Paraburkholderia fungorum: one gene and its partners. The protein of the gene in region 3 binds, or shares a complex with, the protein of the main gene of each other region. Links are inferred from orthologs where the notes say so. Each region holds a gene or a part of one and is shown on either strand. Other genes may lie near its edges. The genes, in order: BLS41_RS08965, dnaN and holA.

Region 1 (3,108 bases), 1.3 Mb from region 3 along the record:
GGCAATGGAGCGGCCTTCCAGACGGTAGTAATCGAGCCCGGTCTCGCCGATCGCGACCACCTTCGGATGTTCAGCCAGTTCGATCAGCTCGGCGAGGCTCGGCTCACGCATGTCCTCGTGATCGGGATGCACACCCACCGATGCGTACACGTTCTCGTGCTGGCTGGCGATCTCCAGCACGGACGGCAGCGTCTCCAGATCGACGGACACGCACAGCGCATGCGTGACCGAATGACTGCGCATGTTTTCCAGCACTTGCGGCAGGCGGTCGGCGAGTCCTTCGAAGTTGATGTGACAGTGCGAATCGACAAACATGGTGATGTCCTGCAAAAAATTGGCCGGAGGTGGCTCAGGCGGTGGCCTGGTTCACAGGCGCGGCGGGGTCGGCGTGCTTCGTATCGAGGCGCTTGCCGAGAATCACGAGGTCGCGCTCCACGCCGTCCAGCACGGCCACGCGCGGCAGCGAGCCCCACGTGTCAAAACCGAAGCCGCGGAACAGCCGCAGGCTCGCGTCGTTGTGACCAAAAATAAAACCCAGCACGGTGTCGATGCCGAGCGCCGGTGCCGCCGCGAGCGACGCCGCCAGCAATTGCTTGCCGAGGCCTTTGCCGCGCGCGCTTTCGTCGAGATAAATGCTGACTTCGGCGGTGCGCAGATAGGCCGGACGGCCGTAGAAATCCGAAAAGCTCAACCACGCGATCACCCGGCCCGGCTGCTCGGAATCTTCCACTACCCACAACGGACGCTTCTGCGGACCATGCGCGTGAAACCACGCCAGCCGGCTTTCGACGCTGACCGGTTCGAGGTCGGCGGTCACTTGCCGCGACGGCACGGTCGAGTTGTAAATAGCGACGATGGTGGGCAGATCGTCGAGCGTGGCATCGCGGTAGGAAAGGCTCATGGTGCTGTTCGAATTGGTTTGATTGTGATGAAAGACAGTGACAACTTAACGGGACGCGAAGCCGGCCGGCTGTCGCGCCACGGCCAGTGTGCGCGATGCCAGGCGGATTCCGTGTAACGGCTTTATGCGAACAACTCGCGGTAGCCGATAAACAGTTCCTCGAACACCAGCCGCGCATTTAGCGGATGGTTCTCGACCGCGCGCTGACGCGTCACGGTGCGGATGAAGCGCGCAAATGCGCCGGCGTCGGCCTGCGATGCGCAGCGCGTCAACGCGCCGGCAGCCTGCGGAAAATAGCGCGGTGCGCCTGCCGTGCTTTGCGCCAGCAAATCGTACATCCAGCGTTGCAGCCAGCCCAGCACCAGCGGCACGGGCAGCTTTTGCAGCGCTTCACCGCATGCGAACGCGTCGCAATCGGGACCGGCGGCCAGTTGTTTGAGCGTCCAGTCGCGCAGCGCGCGGTTTTCGTCACTGGCAAGTGCGAGTGCCGTGAGCGGCGCGCCACCGGCCTCGGCGAGCAGCGCGGGCGCGTCGGCGACGCCTTGCGCGGCCAGCCATTTCGTCGCCACATCCGGCGCGGGCACGGTCATCGGCCACTGGCGACAGCGGCTGATGATAGTGGGCAGCAAACGGTCGATCCGCGCCGACACCATCAGGAACACGACACCCGCAGGCGGCTCTTCGAGCGTCTTCAGCAACGCGTTGGCTGCCGCGATATTCAGCCCTTCGGCCGGATACAACACGACGACGCGAGCGCCGCCGCGATGCGAACCCACGCCGACAAAATCGAGCAGGCCGCGAATCTGCTCGATCTTGATTTCCTTGCTCGGCGTGCGGGTTTTCTTGCTCTCGTCGGCGTCGGCTTTTTCGTCCGGTGCAGTCGCGTTCAGGCCCGCTTCGGCGGCCAGCGCCTCGGGCACGATGATCCGGTAATCAGGATGGTTGCCCTGCGTGAACCAGTTGCACGCCACACATTTCCCGCACGGCTCGCCGTTAGCCTGCTGCGCTTCGCACAGCAGGCCTTGCGCCAGATGCTGCGCAAAGCGCAGCTTGCCGATGCCCGCCTGTCCATGCAGCAGCAACGCATGCGGCCAGTGGCCGCGCAGCTGCTGCAGGCGGTTCCAGTCATCGGCTTGCCACGGATAAATCATCGTTTCTCTTTGAAATCAATCAGTTGATGCCGTTATCTAAAGTTCTATACGAGCTTGATGGCAGAGTTATAAATCACAGTTATATTTATTTAAAATCAAAGACCTGCGACCAACTCCTCAAGCTGCTTCTGAATTCTGGCGATGCTCTGCGAAGAGTCGATGATAGCGAATCGGTAAGGCGCCTCTTCTGCGCGGCGCATGTATTCGGCGCGAGTCCGGTCGAAAAAAGCCGTCGATTCGCTCTCGAACCGGTCCGGATCGCGCGCCGCACTGCGCCGTTCGTTGGCGACTTCGGGCGGCAGATCGAACAGCACCGTCAGATCCGGCTGAAAACCGCCCTGCACCCAGCGCTCCAGCGCTTCCAGCTTGTCGCGCGGCAGGCCGCGCCCGCCGCCCTGATAGGCGAACGTCGCGTCGGTGAAACGGTCGGACAGCACCCAGTCGCCGCGCGCGAGCGCCGGTTCGATCACCTCGGCCAGATGCTGGCGGCGCAGTGCGAACATCAGCAGCGCCTCGGTTTCGAGGTCCATTTTCTGATGCAGCACGATCTCGCGGATCTGTTCGCCGAGCGGCGTGCCGCCCGGTTCGCGCGTCATGACCACCGAACGGCCGGTGCTCGCGACCTTCTGTTCGAGCCGTTCGCGAAACCAGCCGAGATGGGTCGTCTTGCCGGCTCCGTCGATGCCCTCAAACGTAATGAATTTGCCGCGCGCCATCATTGCCCTCGAATGTATTTGTCCACGGCCTTGTTGTGATCGCCGAGGGTGTCAGAAAAGATGCTGCTTCCGTCGCCGCGCGACACAAAGTACAGCGCGGTGCTCTGCGCCGGGTTCATCGCCGCCTGCAGCGACGCGACACCGGGCAGCGAAATCGGCGTGGGCGGCAGGCCCATGCGGGTGTAGGTATTGTAGGGAGTGTCGGTTTGCAGGTCTTTCTTTCTGATGTGACCGGCATAGCTCTCACCCATTCCGTAGATCACCGTCGGATCGGTCTGCAGCGGCATACCCGTGCGCAGACGGTTCGCGAACACCGCCGCCACCATCGGCCGGTCGGACT
Region 2 (3,085 bases), 3.0 Mb from region 3 along the record:
TCGACGAGTTCAAGCGCTATTACCACTCGCTCGACCTGCTGCTGATCGACGATATTCAGTTCTTCTCCGGCAAGTCGCGTACGCAAGAGGAATTCTTCTACGCGTTCGAGGCGCTGGTTGCGAACAAGGCGCAGGTGATCATCACCAGCGACACGTATCCGAAGGAAATTTCGGGTATCGACGACCGCCTGATCTCGCGCTTCGACTCCGGCCTGACGGTCGCGATCGAGCCGCCCGAACTGGAAATGCGCGTCGCGATTCTGATGCGCAAGGCACAGTCGGAGTTCGTGAGCCTGAATGAAGACGTCGCGTTCTTCGTCGCCAAGCATCTGCGCTCGAACGTGCGCGAGCTGGAAGGCGCGCTGCGCAAGATCCTCGCGTATTCGAAGTTCCACGGCCGCGAAATCACGATCGAACTGACCAAAGAAGCGCTGAAAGACCTGCTAACGGTGCAGAACCGGCAGATTTCGGTCGAAAACATCCAGAAGACCGTGGCTGACTTCTACAGCATCAAGGTCGCGGACATGTATTCGAAGAAGCGTCCAGCGAACATCGCGCGGCCGCGTCAGATCGCGATGTATCTGGCCAAGGAGCTGACCCAGAAGAGCTTGCCGGAAATCGGCGAGTTGTTCGGCGGGCGCGACCACACCACCGTGCTGCACGCAGTTCGCAAAATTGCCGACGAGCGCAGCAAGGACGCGCAACTGAACCACGAATTGCACGTGCTGGAGCAGACCCTGAAGGGCTAAACGGCCGCGATGGAAAAATCGACCTGTTTATTTCCAAACTCGCCCCCATTTTAGTGAGGCGGTTCTGTTTTCAGGCACAATACAGGTTTAACCGCCCGGCGGCCGCGGGCGGATTTCACGCCGTGACAGGCGCTGCATTGCGCCGGCGGGGAGCCACGGCTGCATGCTGGAACGCTTACCTGGCAAGGCGCGCAGGCCGTCATATCAACGAAGGAACTCTATGCAACTGGTCAAGACCGAACGCGATAACCTCCTCAGGCCGCTGCAAACTGTGAGCGGCATCGTCGAACGCCGCCATACGTTGCCGATCCTCGCCAATTTGCTGATTACCAAGAACGGCCCTGACGTGTCGTTCCTGTCGACCGACCTCGAGTTGCAGATCACCACGCGTGCCGATTTCGGCGTGGGCGCTGAAACGGTCGCGACCACGGTGGCAGCACGCAAGCTCCTCGACATTCTGCGCGCCATGCCCGACGGGCAGGTCACGCTCACGCTGAACGACAAGCGTTTGACCGTGCAATCCGGCAAGAGCCGTTTTGCGCTGCAAACCCTCGCAGCAGACGAATTCCCGACCGTCGCGCAAGCCAAAGACTACGGCGCGAGCCTCGTGGCTCCGCAAAAGACATTCCGCCAGTTGCTCGGCATGGTCCATTTTTCGATGGCCCAGCAGGACATTCGCTACTACCTGAACGGCATGCTGCTGGTGGTAGACGGCGACCAGCTGATGGCGGTCGCGACAGACGGCCACCGTCTGGCGTTTTCGTCGATGAAGATTGAAGGCTCGTTCCCGCGTCAGGAAGTCATCATTCCGCGCAAGACAATCCTGGAATTGCAGCGTCTGCTCGAAGATATCGACGACACGCTGAAAATCGACATCGCGCAAACGCAGGTGAAGTTCACATTCGGCCAGGTCGAACTGGTGTCGAAGCTGGTCGAGGGCAAGTTCCCCGACTTCCAGCGCGTGATTCCGAAGTCGCACAAGAACCAGTTCCTGATTGGCCGCGAAGAACTGCAGCGCTCGCTGCAACGCGCGGCAATTCTGACGTCGGACAAATTCAAGGGCGTGCGCTGCATCATCGAGCCGGGCCAGTTGAAGATCATGTCGACCAACGCCGACCAGGAAGAGGCGCAGGAAGAACTGGAAATCGCTTACACCGGCGACAGCGTCGATATCGGGTTCAACGTCACGTATCTGCTCGACGTGCTCGCGAACCTGAAGGTCGACATGTTGCAAGTGAGCCTCGGCGACGCCAGCTCCAGCGCGCTGATCACGATTCCCGAGAACGACGAATTCAAATACGTTGTGATGCCGATGCGCATCTAACGCGTCCAATACCGAGAACACACCAAGGGGCGCAGCGCCCCTTTGGCGTTTTTATGGTGTTTTGAAAAGTCCCGAGCAGCAACCAAGCAGCAACGCAGAACCGGAAAAAATCCATGACTGAAACGAACAATACGCAACCCGACAACAGCTACGGCGCCTCGTCCATTCAGATCCTCGAAGGTCTGGAGGCTGTGCGCAAGCGGCCGGGGATGTACATCGGGGATACATCGGATGGCACCGGTTTGCACCACCTCGTGTTCGAAGTGCTCGACAACTCGATCGACGAAGCACTGGCAGGCCACTGCAACGACATCCAGGTGATCATTCACGCGGACAATTCCATCTCGATCACCGACAACGGCCGAGGTGTGCCGACCGGCCTGAAGATGGACGACAAGCACGACCCGAAGCGCAGCGCCGCTGAAATCGTGATGACCGAGTTGCACGCCGGCGGCAAGTTCGACCAGAACAGCTACAAGGTGTCCGGCGGTCTGCACGGTGTGGGCGTGTCGTGCGTGAACGCGCTGTCCGCGTGGCTGCGTTTGACCATTCGCCGCGACGGCAAGAAGCACTTCATGGAATTCCACCGTGGCGTGCCGCAAAACCGCGTGATCGAAGAGATCGACGGCGTGGCTGTTTCGCCGATCCAGATCACCGGCGACACCGAGAATCGCGGCACCGAAGTGCACTTTCTTGCCGACGAGACGATTTTCGGCAACATCGAATATCACTACGACATTCTGGCCAAGCGCATTCGCGAGCTGTCGTTCCTGAATAACGGCGTGCGCATCAAGCTGACCGACCAGCGCACCGGCAAGGAAGAAGATTTCGCGTTCGTGGGCGGCGTGAAGGGCTTTGTCGAGTACATCAACAAGAACAAGTCTGTGCTGCACCCGAACATTTTCCACATCAGCGGCGAGAAAGACGGCGTGGGCGTGGAAGTGGCCATGCAGTGGAACGACAGCTACAACGAAAACGTGCTGTGCTTCACGAACAATATTCCGCAGCGCGA
Region 3 (3,068 bases):
GGTGCTTGATCATCGGCACGCGGGCTTCGTTGATCAGACGTTCGATCAAGCCCTTGCCGCCACGCGGCACGATCACGTCGACGAATTCGGTCATCGTGATCAGCTTGCCGACTGCGGCGCGGTCCGACGTCGCGACCACCTGCACCGCGTCCTGCGGCAGACCAGCGGCTTCCAGCCCTTCGCCGATCAGCTTCGCCAGCGCCGTGTTGCATTCCAGCGCTTCAGAACCGCCGCGCAGAATCGTCGCGTTGCCGGACTTCAGGCACAGCGCGGCGGCGTCGATCGTCACGTTCGGACGCGATTCGTAGATGATGCCGATCACGCCCAGCGGCACGCGCATCTGCCCGACCTGGATGCCGCTCGGCCGATACTTCAGATTGCTGATTTCACCAATCGGATCAGCCAGCCCTGCGACTTGGCGCAAGCCTTCGAGCATCGTCTTCAGCGCCTTGTCCGAGAGGATCAGACGGTCGATGAAAGCCGCGTCGTGGCCCTTTTCGCGAGCCCGCGCGACATCGCGTGCATTCGCTTCTTTCAGCAACGCGGCGTCGCGTTCGATAGCCTGCGCGACGGCTTCGAGCGCCGCGTTCTTCGAGGCCGTCGAGGCGCGCGCCATTGCTCGCGAAGCGTGGCGGGCGCGACGACCGAGGTCAGTCATGTACTGGTCGATATCCATGGTCATTCTCATGATGCCGCGCACGTCGAGGTGCGGCGGATAAGCGGAATTGGCGGAATTAGCGAAAGATCAAACAATTGTAAGCCGGGTGCAGGGGCTTTGCTTCGAGCGGCGACCGGCGGTTTCGGGAGAGTCGAATTTCAGCTTGCGGAAAATAGCGCGCTTGAGGATTCGTCGATACGCGAACGCCGATGGTTCCGCGCCGCTCTGCCGTTCCTGCCGTTCTGAACGAAGCCTGCTAAAACACGCTTCGTGTTTTTGCGATGCTGCCGCAAATCAGACTGGCCTTCGCGCCGGAGAAGCGCCAGCCGCGCTCCGAGGTCGCGGCGGCGGCGGCACAGGCGATGTTTTCGGCGACGCCACCGACATCGCCAGTTCGAACAGCCCGTCCCACGGATCAGGCGGCGGATCGTTACGATGATTGCCCGGCGTGCCGCCCGACAAACCCTTGACCTGCCGGTCCAGCCGCGCCGCCAGAGCCAGCGCCTTTTCCAGCGCGCCCTCGGTCACGCGCGACAACGCAGGCCCGATCAACCGTTCACGCGGACCCCACACGCGGTTCTCGCGCACCAGCATCGCCAGCGGCTTGCCGGCGGACACGCCGCGCTTGATCCGCAAAAGCGTGCGCACTTCTTCGACCACGGCCCACAACACCAGCACCGACGCCTCGCCTTCGCCGCGCAGCCCGTCCAGCATGCGCGACAGACGGCCGACGTCGCCCGCCAGCATCGCTTCGTTCAGCTTGAACACGTCATAACGCGCGACGTTGAGCACCGCGTCGTGAACCTGCTCGAAGCTCAGCGAACCCGCCGGATACAGCAGCCCGAGCTTCTGGATTTCCTGATGCGCGGCAAGCAGATTGCCTTCCACGCGCTCGGCAATAAACGCCAGCGCGCGCCGCCCTTCTTCACCCGCCACCACCCGTTGACCTTGTGCGGCGAGCCGCTGACCCACCCAGTTCGGCAACTGCGTGCGCTCGACCGGATCGATTTTCAGCGCGACGCCCGCGTCGGCGAGCGCCATGAACCACGCCGACTTTTGTGTGGCCGCATCGAGGCGCGGCAGCGTGACCATGGTCAGCACGTCGTCGTTGACGGCGGCGGCGAGCGTTTTCAGTGCGTCAGCGCCGTCTTTGCCCGGCTTGCCGGACGGAATGCGCAACTCAACCAGTTGACGGTCGCCGAACAGCGACATCGACTGACTCGCGCCGAGCAGCGAACTCCAGTCGAAACTCCGCTCGACCGTGAACACCGAGCGGTCGGTGAAACCGGCCGCGCGCGCGGTGGCGCGAATGCGGTCGCACGCTTCCTGCGCGAGCAGGTGCTCGTCGCCGTACACGACGTACAGTCCGGCGAGTCCCTTGGCGAGATGCGCTTCGAGCGCGTCAAGTCGCAGTTGCATGGCTACCGATCGGCGAGGTTGGACAAGTGCAGCAAATCAGACACGCAACGACGCTCACAGCGGCGGCGGCGGCAACGGCGCACGCGGCGCGATTGCCGGAACGCCCTGGCCCGGCGCCGGAGTAAGCGTATGCACGACGCCCAGACGCCGGATCAACTGGTCGATCGCGTCGTTTTCCATGTCGGCGAACAGGATGTCGGACTCGGCGGCCTTGGCTTGCGAGAACTGGTCGCTGTAGGTCATCGCGCGGTTCAACGCGATCACGCTCGTCGGAATCAGCACGGTGCCGTCCTTGCCGGTCAGCGTGTACGTCATCGTCAGATTCAACTGATATTCCTGGACCACGCCCAGCGAACTCAGCGTCAGCGTGGCGATGCCGCGAGCCTGGGTCAAATTCAGGATCGCGTCGGCGTTGGCCGGCGACGTCACGACGACCGTGTCGCTGCCGCCCTGCACCATGCGCGTGAGTCGCGCGGAGGCCGCCGGGGAACCGCCGGACACGAACAAACGTTTAAAGGCGTAATCCTGCTGGCCGCGCAACTGGAAGCCGCAAGCGGACAACATCAGTACGCTGCAAGCCAGCGTCAAAAACGATCTGCGAGTCACATTGGCTCCCGGTTCGCAGTGAGTTTCGCGGCATGGACAAGCGCCGCCGCGCGCGGCGGCGTCCTGTCTGCCGACATGTTTTTGTGGGCTGTCAAACGACCACGTTCACGAGACGGCCCGGCACCACGATGATCTTCTTCGGGGCGCGGCCTTCGCTGAACTTCGCGACCATGTCGTGAGCGGCCGCGAGCTGTTCGATCGCTTCACGCGTGGCGTCTTTCGCCACGGTGATCGCGCCGCGCACCTTGCCGTTCACCTGCAGCACGAGTTCGATTTCGGCCTGTTCCAGCGCCTTTTCGTCCACCTTCGGCCAGGCGGCGTCGAGCAGCGAGCCAAATTCGTCGGCGTAACCGAGTTCCTGCCAGAGCTGGAAGGTCAGGTGCGG

The links.
Region 1: the proteins of holA (region 3) and BLS41_RS08965 are in contact, whole or in part, in a cryo-EM structure (PDB 8GIZ), measured with the Escherichia coli proteins. The link is inferred for Paraburkholderia fungorum from one-to-one orthologs.
Region 2: the proteins of holA (region 3) and dnaN are in contact, whole or in part, in a cryo-EM structure (PDB 8GIZ), measured with the Escherichia coli proteins. The link is inferred for Paraburkholderia fungorum from one-to-one orthologs.

The regions. Positions count from the first base shown.
Region 1 is NZ_FNKP01000001.1:2,026,740-2,029,847, reverse strand. What follows is about bases 39-2,992. They hold BLS41_RS08965 (DNA polymerase III subunit delta'), read right to left. Parts: upstream 2,053-2,992; coding sequence 1,024-2,052; downstream 39-1,023. Other genes in these bases: mltG (endolytic transglycosylase MltG), read right to left, coding at 2,768-2,992; tmk (dTMP kinase), read right to left, coding at 2,148-2,768; BLS41_RS08970 (GNAT family N-acetyltransferase), read right to left, coding at 350-901; BLS41_RS08975 (TatD family hydrolase), read right to left, coding at 39-315. Also shown: more of BLS41_RS08975, read right to left, coding at 1-38; more of mltG, read right to left, coding at 2,993-3,108. UniProt on the Escherichia coli protein: Part of the beta sliding clamp loading complex, which hydrolyzes ATP to load the beta clamp onto primed DNA to form the DNA replication pre-initiation complex.
Region 2 is NZ_FNKP01000001.1:325,209-328,293, forward strand. The notes cover bases 91-3,021. They hold dnaN (DNA polymerase III subunit beta), read left to right. Parts: upstream 91-969; coding sequence 970-2,073; downstream 2,074-3,021. Other genes in these bases: dnaA (chromosomal replication initiator protein DnaA), read left to right, coding at 91-749; gyrB (DNA topoisomerase (ATP-hydrolyzing) subunit B), read left to right, coding at 2,187-3,021. Outside these bases: more of dnaA, read left to right, coding at 1-90; more of gyrB, read left to right, coding at 3,022-3,085. UniProt on the Escherichia coli protein: Confers DNA tethering and processivity to DNA polymerases and other proteins. Acts as a clamp, forming a ring around DNA (a reaction catalyzed by the clamp-loading complex) which diffuses in an ATP-independent manner freely and bidirectionally along dsDNA.
Region 3 is NZ_FNKP01000001.1:3,365,971-3,369,038, forward strand. The notes cover bases 16-2,929. They hold holA (DNA polymerase III subunit delta), read right to left. Parts: upstream 2,078-2,929; coding sequence 953-2,077; downstream 16-952. Other genes in these bases: BLS41_RS14915 (glutamate-5-semialdehyde dehydrogenase), read right to left, coding at 16-676; lptE (LPS-assembly lipoprotein LptE), read right to left, coding at 2,132-2,683; leuS (leucine--tRNA ligase), read right to left, coding at 2,775-2,929. Outside these bases: more of BLS41_RS14915, read right to left, coding at 1-15; more of leuS, read right to left, coding at 2,930-3,068. UniProt on the Escherichia coli protein: Part of the beta sliding clamp loading complex, which hydrolyzes ATP to load the beta clamp onto primed DNA to form the DNA replication pre-initiation complex.